DNA from 2 places in the Micromonospora sp. IBSANI012 genome. Region 1 is predicted to be linked to the other one. Evidence: riboswitches for the same ligand, from Rfam matches in the RefSeq annotation. Region 1 holds a riboswitch; the other holds the start of a gene.

Evidence for each region. A riboswitch is a leader RNA that binds a small molecule or an ion and turns the genes downstream of it on or off. The one in region 1 is predicted to bind cobalamin.
Region 2: linked by a shared signal. The riboswitch ahead of ACTWM8_RS19440 (CbtB domain-containing protein) and the one ahead of bluB (5,6-dimethylbenzimidazole synthase) in region 1 are both predicted to bind cobalamin.

The regions. Positions count from the first base shown of each region.
Region 1 is NZ_CP199933.1:248,167-255,354, reverse strand. It holds gene ACTWM8_RS01290 (ribonucleoside-diphosphate reductase subunit alpha) at 1-1,745, shown strand, start outside; gene ACTWM8_RS01285 (ribonucleotide-diphosphate reductase subunit beta) at 1,748-2,743, shown strand; gene ACTWM8_RS01280 (DNA glycosylase AlkZ-like family protein) at 2,757-3,830, shown strand; gene bluB (5,6-dimethylbenzimidazole synthase) at 3,969-4,595, opposite strand; cobalamin riboswitch at 4,632-4,829, opposite strand; gene ACTWM8_RS01270 (hypothetical protein) at 4,954-5,427, shown strand; gene ACTWM8_RS01265 (crotonase/enoyl-CoA hydratase family protein) at 5,487-6,248, shown strand; gene ACTWM8_RS01260 (dihydrolipoyl dehydrogenase family protein) at 6,241-7,188, opposite strand, start outside.
Region 2 is NZ_CP199933.1:4,219,020-4,226,207, reverse strand. It holds gene ACTWM8_RS19470 (basic amino acid ABC transporter substrate-binding protein) at 367-1,146, shown strand; gene ACTWM8_RS19465 (amino acid ABC transporter permease) at 1,229-2,023, shown strand; gene ACTWM8_RS19460 (amino acid ABC transporter ATP-binding protein) at 2,029-2,868, shown strand; gene ACTWM8_RS19455 (zinc-dependent alcohol dehydrogenase family protein) at 2,969-4,018, opposite strand; gene ACTWM8_RS19450 (histidine phosphatase family protein) at 4,175-4,774, opposite strand; gene ACTWM8_RS19445 (CbtA family protein) at 4,771-5,523, opposite strand; gene ACTWM8_RS19440 (CbtB domain-containing protein) at 5,553-5,681, opposite strand; cobalamin riboswitch at 5,797-5,946, opposite strand; gene ACTWM8_RS19435 (PPOX class F420-dependent oxidoreductase) at 5,985-6,485, shown strand; gene ACTWM8_RS19430 (DNA alkylation repair protein) at 6,792-7,188, opposite strand, start outside.

The DNA.
Region 1 (7,188 bases):
TCTCCTCCTGTTTCCTGGTCGACTCGCCCCGTGACGAGCTGGACTCGATCTACGAGCGCTACACGCAGGTGGCGAAGCTGTCCAAGTTCGCCGGTGGGATCGGCATCTCGTGGTCCCGGGTGCGCTCGCGGGGGTCGCTGATCCGGGGCACCAACGGCCGCTCCAACGGCATCGTGCCCTGGCTGCGCACCCTCGACGCCAGCGTGGCGGCGGTCAACCAGGGCGGCCGGCGCAAGGGCGCGGCCTGCGTCTACCTGGACACCTGGCACGCCGACATCGAAGAGTTCCTGGAGCTGAAGGACAACACCGGCGACGAGGCCCGGCGTACGCACAACCTGAACCTGGCCAACTGGGTGCCGGACGAGTTCATGCGCCGGGTCGAGGCGGACGCCGACTGGTCGCTGTTCGACCCGAAGGAGGTGCCGGAGCTGGTCGACCTGTGGGGCGCGGAGTTCGACACCGCGTACCGGGCGGCGGAGGCCGCCGGCAAGGCGGTGCGGACGCTGCCGGCCCGCACCCTGTACGGCCGGATGATGCGCACCCTGGCGCAGACCGGCAACGGCTGGATGACGTTCAAGGACGCGGCGAACCGCACCTGCAACCAGGTCGGCGCGGGCGGCGGCGTGGTGCACCACTCCAACCTGTGCACCGAGATCCTGGAGGTGACCAGCGACGCCGAGACGGCCGTCTGCACGCTCGGCTCGGTCAACCTGGCCGCCCACCTGGTCGACGGTGGCATGGACTTCGCCGGGCTCGCCGCGACGGTCCGGCTGGCGGTGGGGGCGCTGGACCGGGCGATCGACCGGAACTGGTTCCCCACCGAGCAGGCGGCCACCGCGCACCGGCGGTGGCGGCCGCTGGGGCTGGGCGTGATGGGGCTGGCCGACGTCTTCGCCGCGCTGCGGCTGCCGTTCGACTCGCCGGCGGCGCTGGCGCTGTCCACCCGGATCGCCGAGGAGGTCGCCCTGGCCGCGTACGACGCCTCCGCCGACCTGGCGGCGGAGCGCGGCGCGCACCCGGCGTACCCGCTGACCCGGGCGGCCGGCGGGGTGCTGCACCCGGACCACTGGCCGGACGCCCGACCGACCCGACCGGAGGCGTGGGCGGCGCTGCGGGAGAAGGTGGCCCGGCACGGGCTGCGCAACTCGCTGCTGGTGGCGATCGCGCCGACGGCCACCATCGCCTCGATCGCCGGCTGCGCCGAGTGCGTCGAGCCGCTGGTCTCCAACGTCTTCAAGCGGGAGACCCTCTCCGGGGAGTTCCTCCAGGTCAACCGGCATCTGGTCGCCGACCTGAAGCGGCTGGGCCGGTGGACCCCGCAGACCCGGGACGCGATCAAGCGGGCCGACGGCTCGGTGCAGGAGCTGGACCTGCCGGCGGAGCTGAAGGCGCTGCACCGCACCGCCTGGGAGCTGCCGCAGAAGGCGCTGATCGACCTGGCCGCCGCCCGCGCCCCGTACGTGGACCAGTCGCAGTCGCTCAACCTGTTCCAGGCCAGCCCGACCATCGGCCGGCTCTCCTCCATGTACGCCTACGCCTGGCGGGCCGGGCTGAAGACCACCTACTACCTGCGGTCCCGCCCGGCGACCCGGATCGCGCAGACCACGGTCGCCGCCGCGCCGGCCGCCGCACCCGTGCCCTCGCCGCGACCGGCGGCACCGGCCCTGCTCACCCTGTCCGTCGGCGAGAGCGACGCGGTCGCCTGCTCGCTGGAGAACCCCGAGATCTGCGAGGCCTGCCAGTGACGATGCTGCTCGACCCCGGCATGGACCTGACCCTGCGACCGATGCGCTACCCGGACTTCTACGAGCGGTTCCGGGCCGCCATCCGCAACACCTGGACGGTGGAGGAGGTGGACCTGGCCTCCGACGTACCCGACCTGGCCACGCTCTCCGCCGGCGAGCGGCACCTGGTCCACCGCCTGGTGGCGTTCTTTGCCACCGGCGACTCGATCGTGGCGAACAACCTGGTGCTCAACCTCTACCAGCATGTCAACGCGCCCGAGGCCCGCCTCTACCTCTCCCGCCAGCTCTACGAGGAGGCGGTGCACGTCCAGTTCTACCTGACCCTGCTCGACACCTACCTGCCCGACCACGACGAGCGGGCGAAGGCGTTCGCGGCGGTCGAGCACATCCCGTCGATCCGGGACAAGGCGGAGTTCTGCTTCCGCTGGATCGACTCGATCGGCGGCCTGCAGCGGCTGGAGAGCCGGGCGGAGCGGCGGGCGTTCCTGCTCAACCTGATCTGCTTCGCGGCCTGCGTGGAGGGGCTGTTCTTCTACGGCGCCTTCGCCTACGTCTACTGGCTGCGCTCGCGTGGGCTGCTCTCGGGGCTGGCCACCGGCACCAACTGGGTGTTCCGCGACGAGTCGATGCACATGGAGTTCGCCTTCTCGGTGGTCGACACCGTCCGCGCCGAGGAGCCGTCGCTGTTCGACGAGGCGATGGCGGATGAGGTGCGGACCATGCTGGACGAGGCGGTGACGGCCGAGCTGGCCTTCGGCCGGGACCTCTGCGGGGACGGCCTGCCGGGCATGAACACCGCCGACATGCGCCGCTACCTGGAGTACGTGGCGGACGCCCGGCTCGCCCGGCTCGGCCTGCCGCCCGCGTACGGGTCGACGAACCCGTTCCCGTTCATGGAGTTGCAGGACGTGCAGGAGCTGACCAACTTCTTCGAGCGGCGGGTGTCCGCGTACCAGGTGGCGGTCGGCGGTGAGGTCAGCCTGGACGACGACTTCTGAGTAGCCTCGCCTGATGCGGCTTCATCGAATCGATCGTCGTGAGGCCCGGCGCATCGCCGTCCGGGCCCAGCTGCTCGACGCGCACCGGCCGACGGACCTCTTGACGGTCCTGGACCGGTTGACGTTCCTGCAGTTGGACCCGACGGCGGCGGTGGCGCCCAGCGCCGACCTGGTGGCGTGGACCCGGCTCGGCGCCGGGTACGCGCCGGCACACCTGCGGCAGGCGGTGGAGCGTGACCGCACCGCGTTCGAGCAGTTCCAGCACCTCGCGATGGTGCGGCCGATGGCGGACCTCGGGCTCCACCTCGCCGAGATGGCCACGTGTCCGGAGGATCCGCGGCGGCGCGCCTGGCTGAAGGCCAACGACTCCTTCCGCCGCGACGTGCTCGATCTGCTGCGCGCCTCCGGTCCGCTGCTGTCCCGCGAGGTGCCGGACACCAGCGTGGTGCCGTGGCCGTCGACGGGCTGGACGAACAACCGCAACGTCACGCAGATGCTGGAGCTCCTCGCAGCCCGCGGCGAGATCGCCATCGCCGACCGGGTCGGGCGGCAGCGCCGGTGGGATCTGGCCGAGCGGGTCTACCCGGCCGGCACATCGGTCGTCCCCGCCAACGAGGCCCGAAGGATGCGTGACGAGAGACGGCTGCGTTCGCTCGGCATTGCCCGGGCGTCGGTCGTCGGGGAGGCCGGTGAACCGGCGCAGGTCGAGGGCACCGCCGGCGCGTGGCGGGTGGACCCGGCAGCCCTCGGTCAGCCGTTCGCCGGCCGTACCGCGCTGCTGTCGCCGTTCGACCGGCTGGTCCACGACCGGAAGCGGGCCCGGGAGCTCTTCGACTTCGAGTACCTCCTGGAGATGTACCTGCCGAAGGCGAAGCGCCGCTGGGGCTACTTCGCGCTGCCCGTGCTGCACCACGACCGACTCGTCGGCAAGGTGGACGCCACGGCCGACCACCGGGCCGGGGCCCTGCGGGTGCACGCGATCCACCAGGACGTCCCGTTCGACCCCGCCGTCACCGCGGCGGTGGACGCCGAGCTGGCGGCCCTGGCCTCCTGGCTCGGCCTGCCCACGGTCACCCACGCCCCGTAGCCCGCCGGCGCAGGCTGCGGGGTGCCGGCGGGCGGTCCGGGACGGGCACCCCACGCCCATGAGTCGTTGACGTCATCAGATTCGTAGCGCGCGACAGCCCGCCCCGTGGGAGGGGGCAGCCTCGCGGGTGGCCCAGGGTCAGCGGCCGCCCGCCCACCGGTCGGTGTGCAGGGCGTCGGCCAGCGGGCGCTTCTGCCGCCAGCCATGCCGAGCCAGGTCGGGCACCTGTTCCAGGTGCGTCACCGGCCCGACGCAGAGCCAGGCCACCGGCCGGATGCCCGTGGGAATGCCCAGCAGGTCGGCCAGGAACGGCTCCCGGTAGAAGGAGACCCAGCCGACGCCGAGGCCCTCGGCGGTGGCGGCCAGCCAGAGGTTCTGGATGGCCAGGCAGACCGAGTAGAGGCCGGCGTCGGCGATGGCGTGCCGGCCCAGCACGGCCGGGCCGCCCCGCGACGGGTCGTAGGTCACCACGATCGACAGGGTCGACTCCAACACACCGTCGATCTTGATACGGGCGAACCGTGTCGCCGCCTCATCGGACAGGGTGGCCGCGAAGGTGTCCCGTTCCGTCCGCACGTGCTCGTGGAAGCGGCGGCGCAGCCCGGCGTCCCGGACCAGGACGAAGTCCCACGGCTGCGAGTAGCCGACGCTGGGCGCGGCGTGCGCGGCGTCGAGGACGCGGTGCAGGGTGTCGTCCGGCACCGGCGCCCCGGTGAACTCGGCCCGGACGTCCCGGCGACGGTGGATGGCGGTGTAGAGGTCCACGGCAGGCTCCCGCTGCGCAAGGCCCACCCCGGACGGGTGGGCGGTCGACGCGAGGCCGGTCTTCGGACTCCCGGATCGACGCCTGGCCGCCCGCCTTCCCAGCCGTACGGCCAGTGGCTGCGCTCTCGCGCGTGGACGGTGGCTCCCCGGTCACCGCGGCGGGCCCGTGCCGGATTTCCACCGGCTTCCCGATTCTCCCCGCGCAGGCGGGGCACCTCGCATGATCGTTGCCGTCGGCGATGCTAGCGGCCCGGCAGGCCGGAACGGGCATGCGCACCCGGACTGCCGCGCCCTACAGTGACGGGCTCCCGGGTCGATCCGACCGCCGGGGAGACACACCACCACGGGGGAACCACCAATGACGAACCACCCTGCCCGCGTCGTCCGTACCGTCCTGAGCCTGGTCGTCGCCGCCGGAGTCGCGGCCGGCTGCCAGCCGACGGAACAGGAGAAGACCCCGGCCGCCGCCTCGTCCGCGACCGGCGCGCCCAGCCCGACGGTCGACGTCGCCGCCAACAGCAAGCAGGTCTGCGACGCCGCGCTCGCGGTGGCCAAGGAGCACTTCGTCGGGATGGCGGACGACGCCATCGCGGCCATCCACAAGCCGGTCAGCGCCAAGGAGGCCGGCGAGAAGGTCCGCGCCCACTACACGGCGATGGCGCAGGGGCTGCGCAAGGAGGCCGCCCACGCCGCCGACCCGCAGGTGCACACCGCGGTGGAGAACCTGGCCGGCGCGATCGAGAAGCGGCTGACCGGCCCGAACGCCACCAAGGTCGAGGCGCCGGACCTGGACCCGACCCTGAAGGCGCTCGACACCGCCTGCGGCCACTGACCGATCGGACGCCGGCACGCCCCTGGCGTGCCGGCGCCGCCGGGCGGCATGCTGTGCCGATGGCCGTACACGTCACGCACGACGGACCGGTGACCACGGTGATCCTCGACCGGGCGGCGTCGCGCAACGCCGTCGACGGTCCCACCGCGCGGGCGCTCGCCGACGCGTTCCGCGCCTTCGAGGCCGACCCGGAGGCCCGGGCCGCGGTGCTCTGGGGCGCCGGCGGCACGTTCTGCTCCGGCGCCGACCTCAAGGCGATCGGCACGCCCAGCGGCAATCGGGTCGAGCCGGACGGCGACGGCCCGATGGGTCCGACCCGGATGTCGCTGTCCAAGCCGGTCGTCGCCGCGATCTCCGGGTACGCCGTGGCCGGCGGCCTGGAGCTGGCGCTCTGGTGCGACCTGCGGGTCGCCGAGTCCGACGCGGTGCTCGGGGTGTTCTGCCGGCGCTGGGGCGTACCGCTGATCGACGGCGGGACGGTCCGGCTGCCGAGGTTGATCGGGGAGAGCCGGGCGATGGACCTGATCCTCACCGGCCGCCCGGTGCCCGCCGAGGAGGCGTACGCGATGGGGCTGGTCAACCGGCTGGTCCCGCCGGGTGAGGCGCGGGCGGAGGCCGAGCGGTTGGCCGCCGAGATCGCCCGCCACCCGCAGACCTGCCTGCGCAACGACCGCGCGTCGGTGCTCGCCACCGCCGGCCTGACCGAGCCGGAGGCGCTCGCCACCGAGCTGGCGTACGGGATGCGGTCGCTGGACACGGACGCGGCGGCCGGCGCGGCCCGGTTCGCCGCCGGCGCCGGCCGCCACGGCACCGTCAGCTGAGGTCGCGCAGGGCGTCCTCGATCGCCCGGTGGAAGGTCGGGTACGCGTAGATCATGTGTCGGAGGTGGCTCAACGGCACCGCCGCGTGCACCGCCACCACCAGCGCCGACAGCACCTCGCCGCCGGCCGGGCCGACGGAGGTCGCGCCGACCAGCACGCCCTGGTCGGCGTCCGCGACGAGCTTGATGAAGCCCTCGTTGCCGGCCTTGTGGATCCACCCCCGCGCGGACGACGACAACTGGGCGAAGCCGACCTGCACGTTGATGCCGCGCTGGCGGGCCTGGTGCTCGGTGAGCCCGACCGCGCCGACCTCCGGGTCGGTGAAAGTGACCCGGGGCAGCGCCCGGTAGTCGGCGCGGGGCAGGGTACCGGCGGCGCCGCTCGGGCCGGTCGCGGTCATCGCGCCGCCGACCGCGCTGGCCGCGCCCATCGCACCGCCCACCACGCTGGCCGTCCCGCTCGGGTCGGGGCCACCGCCGGCGCGCCGGGTGCGGTCGAGCACGTCGGCGATGACGATCGCCGCCTGGTACATCGCGATGTGGGTGAAGGCGCCCTCACCGGTGACGTCGCCGACCGCCCAGACGCCGTCGGTCACCCGCATCTGCCCGTCGACCGGCAGGTAGCGCTGCCCGGGGTCCACGCCGATCGTGTCCAGGCCCAGCTCCTCCAGGTGCGCCCGGCGGCCGGTGACCACCAGCAGCCGCTCCCCGCGGAACGCGTCGTCGCCGGCGTGCACGGTGAAGGTGGCACCGTCGTGGCTGACCCGTTCCGCCTTGACGCCGGTGTGGATCTCCACCCCGTCGGCGCGCAGCGCCTTATCGGCCACCTCGGAGGACTCGGGCTCCTCGACCGCGAGGACCCGGTCCGCCGCCTCGACCACCGTCACCCGTACGCCGAACCGGGCGAACACCTGCGCCAGCTCCAGCCCGATCGCGCCGCC
Region 2 (7,188 bases), 2.7 Mb from region 1:
CAAGCGGGTCAGGCGCAGGCAGGCTCTGGATCAGGGCCAGGTGACCATGTCGGTGGTCGAAGGGATCATCGCGGTGGCAGCGATCGATGGAATCCAGAACCCGTCATCGTTCCTGGCCGCGACTGCCAGGGCTGCTGGTGTCGCGTCCCGCCGTCCGGTTGCTTGCCGAGTGCCGGATTTACTGACCGTGACGGTTACAGCATCGACTCAACGACTCGGCGTGATCTAGGTACGGCTCGTCAGATCAGGTACCGTCCCCTGTTACACCGTCTTCGTACCAACCCTGGCTGCCCGTCACACGGGGGGCCGAATCGGAGGGACACAGCCGTGAGGTTCGATAGCGCAGTCCGCAAGGCTGGCCTCGTCGTGGCGATCGCCGCCCTCGCGGTGAGCGCGGGATGCGCCAAGAAGGACGAGAGCGAGGTCCAGGCGAACGGGGTCAAGCTCATCGAGAAGGGCAAGCTGACCGTCTGCACCCACCTGCCGTACGCGCCCTTCCAGTCGAAGGATGCCAGCGGCAAGGTGATCGGGTTCGACGTCGACGTGATGGACCTGGTCGCCAAGGATCTGGGCGTCGAGCAGACGATCGTCGACACGCCGTTCGAGGGCATCAAGTCCGGCCAGGATCTGAACACGGGCAAGTGCGACGCGGCCGCCGCCGGCATGACGATCACCGAGGAACGGCAGAAGGTGATGAACTTCTCCGATCCGTACTTCGACGCGACCCAGGCAATGTTGGTCAAGACCGGCAAGCCGTACAAGTCGCTCGACGACCTCAAGGGCAAGAAGCTCGGCGTCCAGGCGGCGACCACGGGCCGTGACTACGCCCGGAAGTTTGAGAAGGAGAAGGGCCTGCAACTCGTCGAGTTCGAGGATCTCGCCGCCCTGCAGCAGGCCCTCGCCAACGGCCAGGTGGAGGCCGCCATCAACGACCTGCCGGTCTGGACCGAGTACATCAAGGAGCACCCGGGCGGGTTCGAGGTGACCGCCGAGTTCGACACCGGCGAGCAGTACGGGTTCTCGGTGAAGAAGGACAGCAACCCGGAACTGCTCAAGAAGATCAACGAGGTGCTGGCCAAGGCCAAGCAGGACGGCATCTACGACAAGATCTACGAGAAGTGGATCGGCAAGCAGCCGAACGCGTGATTGAAGCTCGTGGCGGGAGGGCGCGCGCCGAGCGCGCCCTCCGCGTACGCAACCTCCCCGTAGGCAAGGAGCGTCTCGAACCGTGAAGCTGCGACGCCGCCAGCGAGAGCGGCTGTCCCTCTGGCTCCAGTACCTGGCCTTCATCGCCATCATCGCCGTGGTGATCTTCGCCGCGGACTGGGGCAGGCTGAGGGAGGCGTTCTTCCGCGTCGACATCATCGAGTCGATGTTCCCGACGATCATCACCGTCGCGCTGCGCAACACGATCCTCTACACGCTGGGTGCGTTCGCCTTCGGCCTCGTGTTCGGCACCGTCCTCGCGCTGATGCGGCTGTCCCGGGTGGTTCCGTACCGCTGGGTGGCGACGGCGTACATCGAGCTGTTCCGGGGTCTGCCCGCGCTGCTGGTGCTCTTCCTCGTGGGCTACGGCATTCCCATCGCCTTCCCGGAGCGGGAGATTCCCGGCGGCGTGTTCGGTTCGATCGCGATCGGTCTCGGGTTGACCGCTGCGGCGTACATGGCCGAGACCATCCGGGCTGGCATCCAGGCCGTGCCGAAGGGACAGATGGAGGCGGCGCGCACCCTCGGCATGTCGCACTTCACCGCGATGCGCACCATCGTCATCCCGCAGGCGTTCCGGATCGTGATCCCGCCGCTGACGAACGAACTCATCCTGCTCACCAAGGACTCGTCGCTCGCCTACGTTCTCGGCGTGACGGCGCAAACCATCGAGGTCACCAAATTCGGTCGGGACACGCTGAACGACCGGGTGAACGCCACCCCGCTGCTGGTGGCCGGCCTCACCTACCTGGCGATCACCCTGCCCCTCTCCCAGGTGGTACGCCGCCTCGAACTCCGCTACGCCAAGGCTCGGTGACCCATATGACGACCACCCCACCCCGGCCCGCCGTCGAGATCCGCGACCTGCACAAGTCCTTCGGGCCGCTCGAAGTGCTCAAGGGCATCGACTTCGAGGTCGGCCACGGCGAGGTGGTCTGCGTCATCGGGCCGTCCGGGTCCGGCAAATCGACGCTGCTGCGGTGCGTCAACCTGCTGGAGGAGCCGACCGCCGGCAAGATCTGGGTGAACGGGATCGAGATGACCGACCCGGATGTCGAGATCGATTCGGTACGCCGCGGCATCGGCATGGTCTTCCAGTCGTTCAACCTCTTCCCGCATCTGACCGTGCTGGACAACCTCACCATCGCCCAGCGCCGTGTGCTGCGGCGTCGCCGCGCCGAGGCCGAGCGGATCGCGCGGGACAACCTGGAGCGGGTCGGCCTGACCGACAAGGCCCAAGCGTTCCCGACGCAGCTCTCCGGTGGGCAGCAGCAGCGGGCGGCGATCGCCCGATCGCTGTCGATGGAGCCCAAGCTGATGCTCTTCGACGAGCCGACCTCCGCGCTCGATCCGGAACTGGTCGGCGACGTGCTCACCGTCATGCGCAAGCTGGCCGAGGACGGCATGACGATGATGGTGGTCACCCACGAGATGGCGTTCGCCCGGGACGTCGCCGACCGGGTCGTGTTCATGGACGGCGGCGTGGTGGTCGAGCAGGGGCCGCCGCAGGAGGTGCTCGGCGCGCCGCGGCACGAACGGACCCGCTCGTTCCTCTCTCGGGTCCTCGACCCGACGCAGGTCACGCAGCTTGGTCAGCCCGACCAGCCCTCCGAGCCACCAGAGCCACCCCGCCTGCCGGCGGACGACCGCCACAACCTGTGACAGCCGCTCATCGTTACTTCGTGGACACCGGTGCAAGCGCGTGGCCAGGTCGTCGTCGATGAGGTGTCGCAGTCCGCTCAACCCGTCGGAGGTACGCGACTTACCGGGGGTTGATGAGGCACATTCCGCCGGGCGTGCCCCGGTCCATCGTGGCCAACGCGTGGGGCACCTCGGCGAGGCCGATGGTGCGGGTGATCAGCTCGGCGGGGCGCAGTACGCCGGCGGTGACCAGCCGGAGCAGCTCCGGATAGGCGTGCGCGGGCATGCCGTGACTGCCCCGCAGCTCCAGCTCGAACGCGATCACGAGCTCCATCGGCAGGGCCGGGCGGCCCTGGACGGCGGGAAGGAGTCCGACCTGCACGTGACGTCCGCGCCGCCGGAGGCTTTCGATTGAGGCGGTGCAGGTGGCGTGACTGCCCAACGCGTCGAGCGACAGGTGGGCGCCGCCGCCGGTCGCCTCCCGGACGGCCGCGGCCACCTCGCCGGGTCCGGTGAGGGCACTACCGTCCAGACATATCGAGGCCCCGCAGCTCCTGGCCAGCTCGAGCGCACCGGGGGCAACGTCCACCGCCACGACCTGCGCGCCGCACGCCGCCGCGATCATCACCGCGGACAGCCCCACTCCGCCGCAGCCGTGTACCGCCACCCACTCGCCCGCGGCGGCCCGCCCCTGACTGACCACGGCCCGGAACGCCGTGGCGAAGCGGCAGCCGAGGGCCGCCGCGGCCGGGTAGTCCAGGTCGTCGGGGAGCCTGACCAGGTTGACGTCGGCGTTCTGCACCGCCACGTACTCCGCGAACGAGCCCCAGTGGGTGAAGCCTGGCTGCGTCTGCCGCTCGCACACCTGCTGGTCCCCGGCGAGGCAGGCGGGGCACTGCCCACAGGCGCAGACGAAGGGCGCGGTGACCCGATCGCCGGGCTGCCAGCCGCGTACGCCGGCCCCGACCGCCGTGACGACGCCGGCGTACTCGTGGCCGGGGACGTGTGGCAGGCGGATGTCGGGATCGTGTCCCTGCCAACCGTGCCAGTCGCTGCGGCACAACCCGGTCGCCTCGACGCGGATGACCGCGCCTCCCGACGGTGGCACCGGGTCCCGGACGTCGCGGACCTCGGGTCGGGCACCGAACTCGTCAAAGACCACGGCACGCATGCGCCGCATCCTCACATGCCACGGACCGGCCGGCCTGCCCACCCCGCCGGACCCGCGGCATCTGCCGCGAACGGGTCGGTAGCGGTGGAAGCTCACCGCTGCCGCGGATAGGCTGCCGTTCCCGCTGGTGGCGAGGCAGTGGCGAGAAGTTCCGCTTCAAAGTCTGCCGGCATCCATTGGTCCTGCCGCCTCCAGGTGAACTCTCCATCCCCGGTTGCCTGCTCGTAGGTGCAGGACCGATAGCGGTGCGACGTCGAGTTGCCAGAAGGCCGTGGGCGGTGCTTGCAGCACGTTGACCAGCGCGGCTCGGATCACTGCCGCGTGGGTGATCGCGGTGATTCGCTCGCACCCTGCGGTCTGTGCGTGAAGCCAGTGGCCGATGCGGTCGATGAGTGCGGTGAGCTTCTCTCCGCCGTGTGGTGCGGCATCAGGGTCGGTGAGCCATCCCTGCAGGCCGTCGGGGTTTGTCGCGGCGACCTCGTCGAGCGTGCGGCCGGTCCAGTCTCCGTAGTCGCAATCGGCGATCGCGGGTTCGATCGCAGGTCGCAACCCCCATGCCCCAGCGGTCTGAACAGCCGCTTCGGCGGGGCTGCTCACGCAGCAGCTCTCGCCCCAGCGGGCGGGGGCCTGGTTGGCCAGGGCGAGGGCGGCACGTCGGCCGCCCTCGTCCAAGTCCACGTTTCCGCCGCCAAAGGTGACCAGTCGTAGGGCACGGGTGGGCGCGTGGGCGACCAGTTGAAGCCGGGTCGTGGTCACGATCGGGCAGGAACGATCGCCTCAGGTGAGGGTTCGCTACCGGTGGGCCTCATGTGTCGACGGTGCAGCAGCGCGGCGAAGGCAAGCCCGATGCCGGCCCACATCACCAGTTGAGTGCCAAGGGAGGCGAGACGGAAGTCCCACAGCAGTTCCGCCGGGAAGTCGGCGGGCACCTCGTTGAACGATGGCAGGAGGAGGTAGCCGACCGCCACGGTGGCCAAGAAGCCAGCGAGAGCGGCGGCACAGCGGGACCATTGTGGTGTGCCGGCTCGCATGGATCGGTAGGCGAGGGCGCCGGCCCACACGGCGACCAGGCCGAGGATCACCATTGCCAGGTAGCTGCCGGTGCGCTGGTTGATCGTGTCGGGGTTACCAACCGCAGGTGGATTGGCCGGATATTTACCGAATGGCACGATCACAGCACCGAGCAGCGCCGCACCGGCCAGAGCGAGGGCGGCGTGGGCGTCGTGGCGGATGCGCAGCCGACGCCGTAGCAGTGCGTACGCGATGGACAACAAACCGCCCATGGCGACGCCGAACAATCCGGTGGCGAGGAACAGTCCACCACGCTGGCCTTCGCGGCTGACCAACTCGTCGGCGTGGTGCTCGGCGCCGGTCGCCGGATCGGCGTGAACGGCCTGTTCCTCGATAGCGATCGCCGCCTCGACGCGAGGTTCACCGGCGAAATAGGCGAAGGCCCCGGCGAGCAGGCCGGCGATCAACCCCGCAAGGAGACCACGCAACAGCACGGATCTGAAGGTAGGCATCGCGGCGGCGCTCAGTGGCACGGGACGCCGAGCAGGTGCCGGCCATCGTGCATCAGTTCGTGCAAGTACATGCCACTGCGAGAAACGACCCCCTGGTCAAACGCCACGAGGTACGTCAAGAGCAGCAGGACGGCGACCATGGTCAGCACCGCCCACACCATCCGGGGGGAGACGGCAGGATGAGTCAGCGGGCGAGCCGGAGTGGCACTGGACATGATGAGTCGACCTCCTCTGGGGATGGCGCGTCCCCTACGAAAGGACTGCGACGAAGGAGCGTCCTGACTCGCAGCCTCGTCCCTATCACCGAAACGAAGGCCGCTCACAGTGGCGCGACCGCACCGGATTCCCACCGGTTTCCCTCGCGACGCCGCAGATGGCGTCATGACCGTACCGACGCCGTGACGACCGGTCAACAAATACTTGGCAGGCGCAGCGGGTGAACGGTGAACGGCGGCGGCGAGGCAGCAGCAGCAGTCCGCGATGGTTGCGACGCCGGACGGCACCATAATGGCCGGATGGCGAAGTCGATGATCGACGGACAGTGGCAGCAGTTCGTCTCGTACGGCACCCGCACCGGCAAGCTCGCGACGACACGGGCCGACGGCTCGCCGCACGTTGTCCCAGTGTGGTTCGTACTCGACGGCGACGACGTGCTGTTCAACACCGGCAAGACCTCGGTGAAGGGCCGCAACCTCGCCCGCGACGGCAGGGCCGTGCTGTGCGTCGACGACGAGAAGCCGCCGTACGCGTTCGTGACGGTGCGTGGGCGCGCGACGATCACCGAGGACCTGCCCGAGATGCGGCGGTGGGCGATCCGCATCGCCGAGCGCTACATGGGGCCGGACCTGGCCGAGGCATACGGGGCGCGCAACGCCGTGCCGGGCGAGCTGCTGGTGCGCCTGACCGTGGAAAAGGTCGTCGGGCACACCGGCATCTCCGACTGAGCGACCGCCCGCGCGGAAGCAGCGAGGAAGCATCGAACGTGCCGCCGGTGGCCGACACGTCACGACAGCAGGCGGCGTGGTAGGCGAGCTGAGCGTACGGGATGACAACCGACCGCAGCCGACGCTGCGCCGCACCGGCGTTCGGGACGAAGCGGTCCAGCGGTTGGGTGCCCGACATCTCACCCGCTGACTCGGGCGGGGCCGGTGTGCTCTCCAGCCGTAGGCGGCGTGAGGCCCCTCACGGCCGGCTCGTATCGGGTGCCGCGTTCTGAGGGAGTAGCGGCACGAGTGTGAGCGCGAGCCTTCCTACTTGTCGTGCTGTCGGCGCACCATTTCGGTGATCCAGGTGGGCGCGAACGGAGACGTGCAGCCCGGGGAAGTCGGGTAGTCCTTGAGCACCTCCAGGCGCTCGCCGATGTTGATTGCACGGGCACGGTGCTCGGCGTGCTCGATCCCGATCTGAGCCAGGCAGTGGTTCATCGCCCACTGCAGGCGATCCGGGGCGTCTTTCATCTCCGCCTCGATGACGTCGAGCAGTCCTGCGAGGTCCAGGCCCTCGGGCTTCTTCGCCACGCGTTCGGTGGTCAGCGCCCAGCCGGCACTCGCGACCACTGGATCCGGATCGGCGGACCAGGCCAGGCGCAGCTCTTCGGAGTGCGGGTTCTTCTTCACCACGTAGTTCACGAGCCAGTCGTGCACCTTG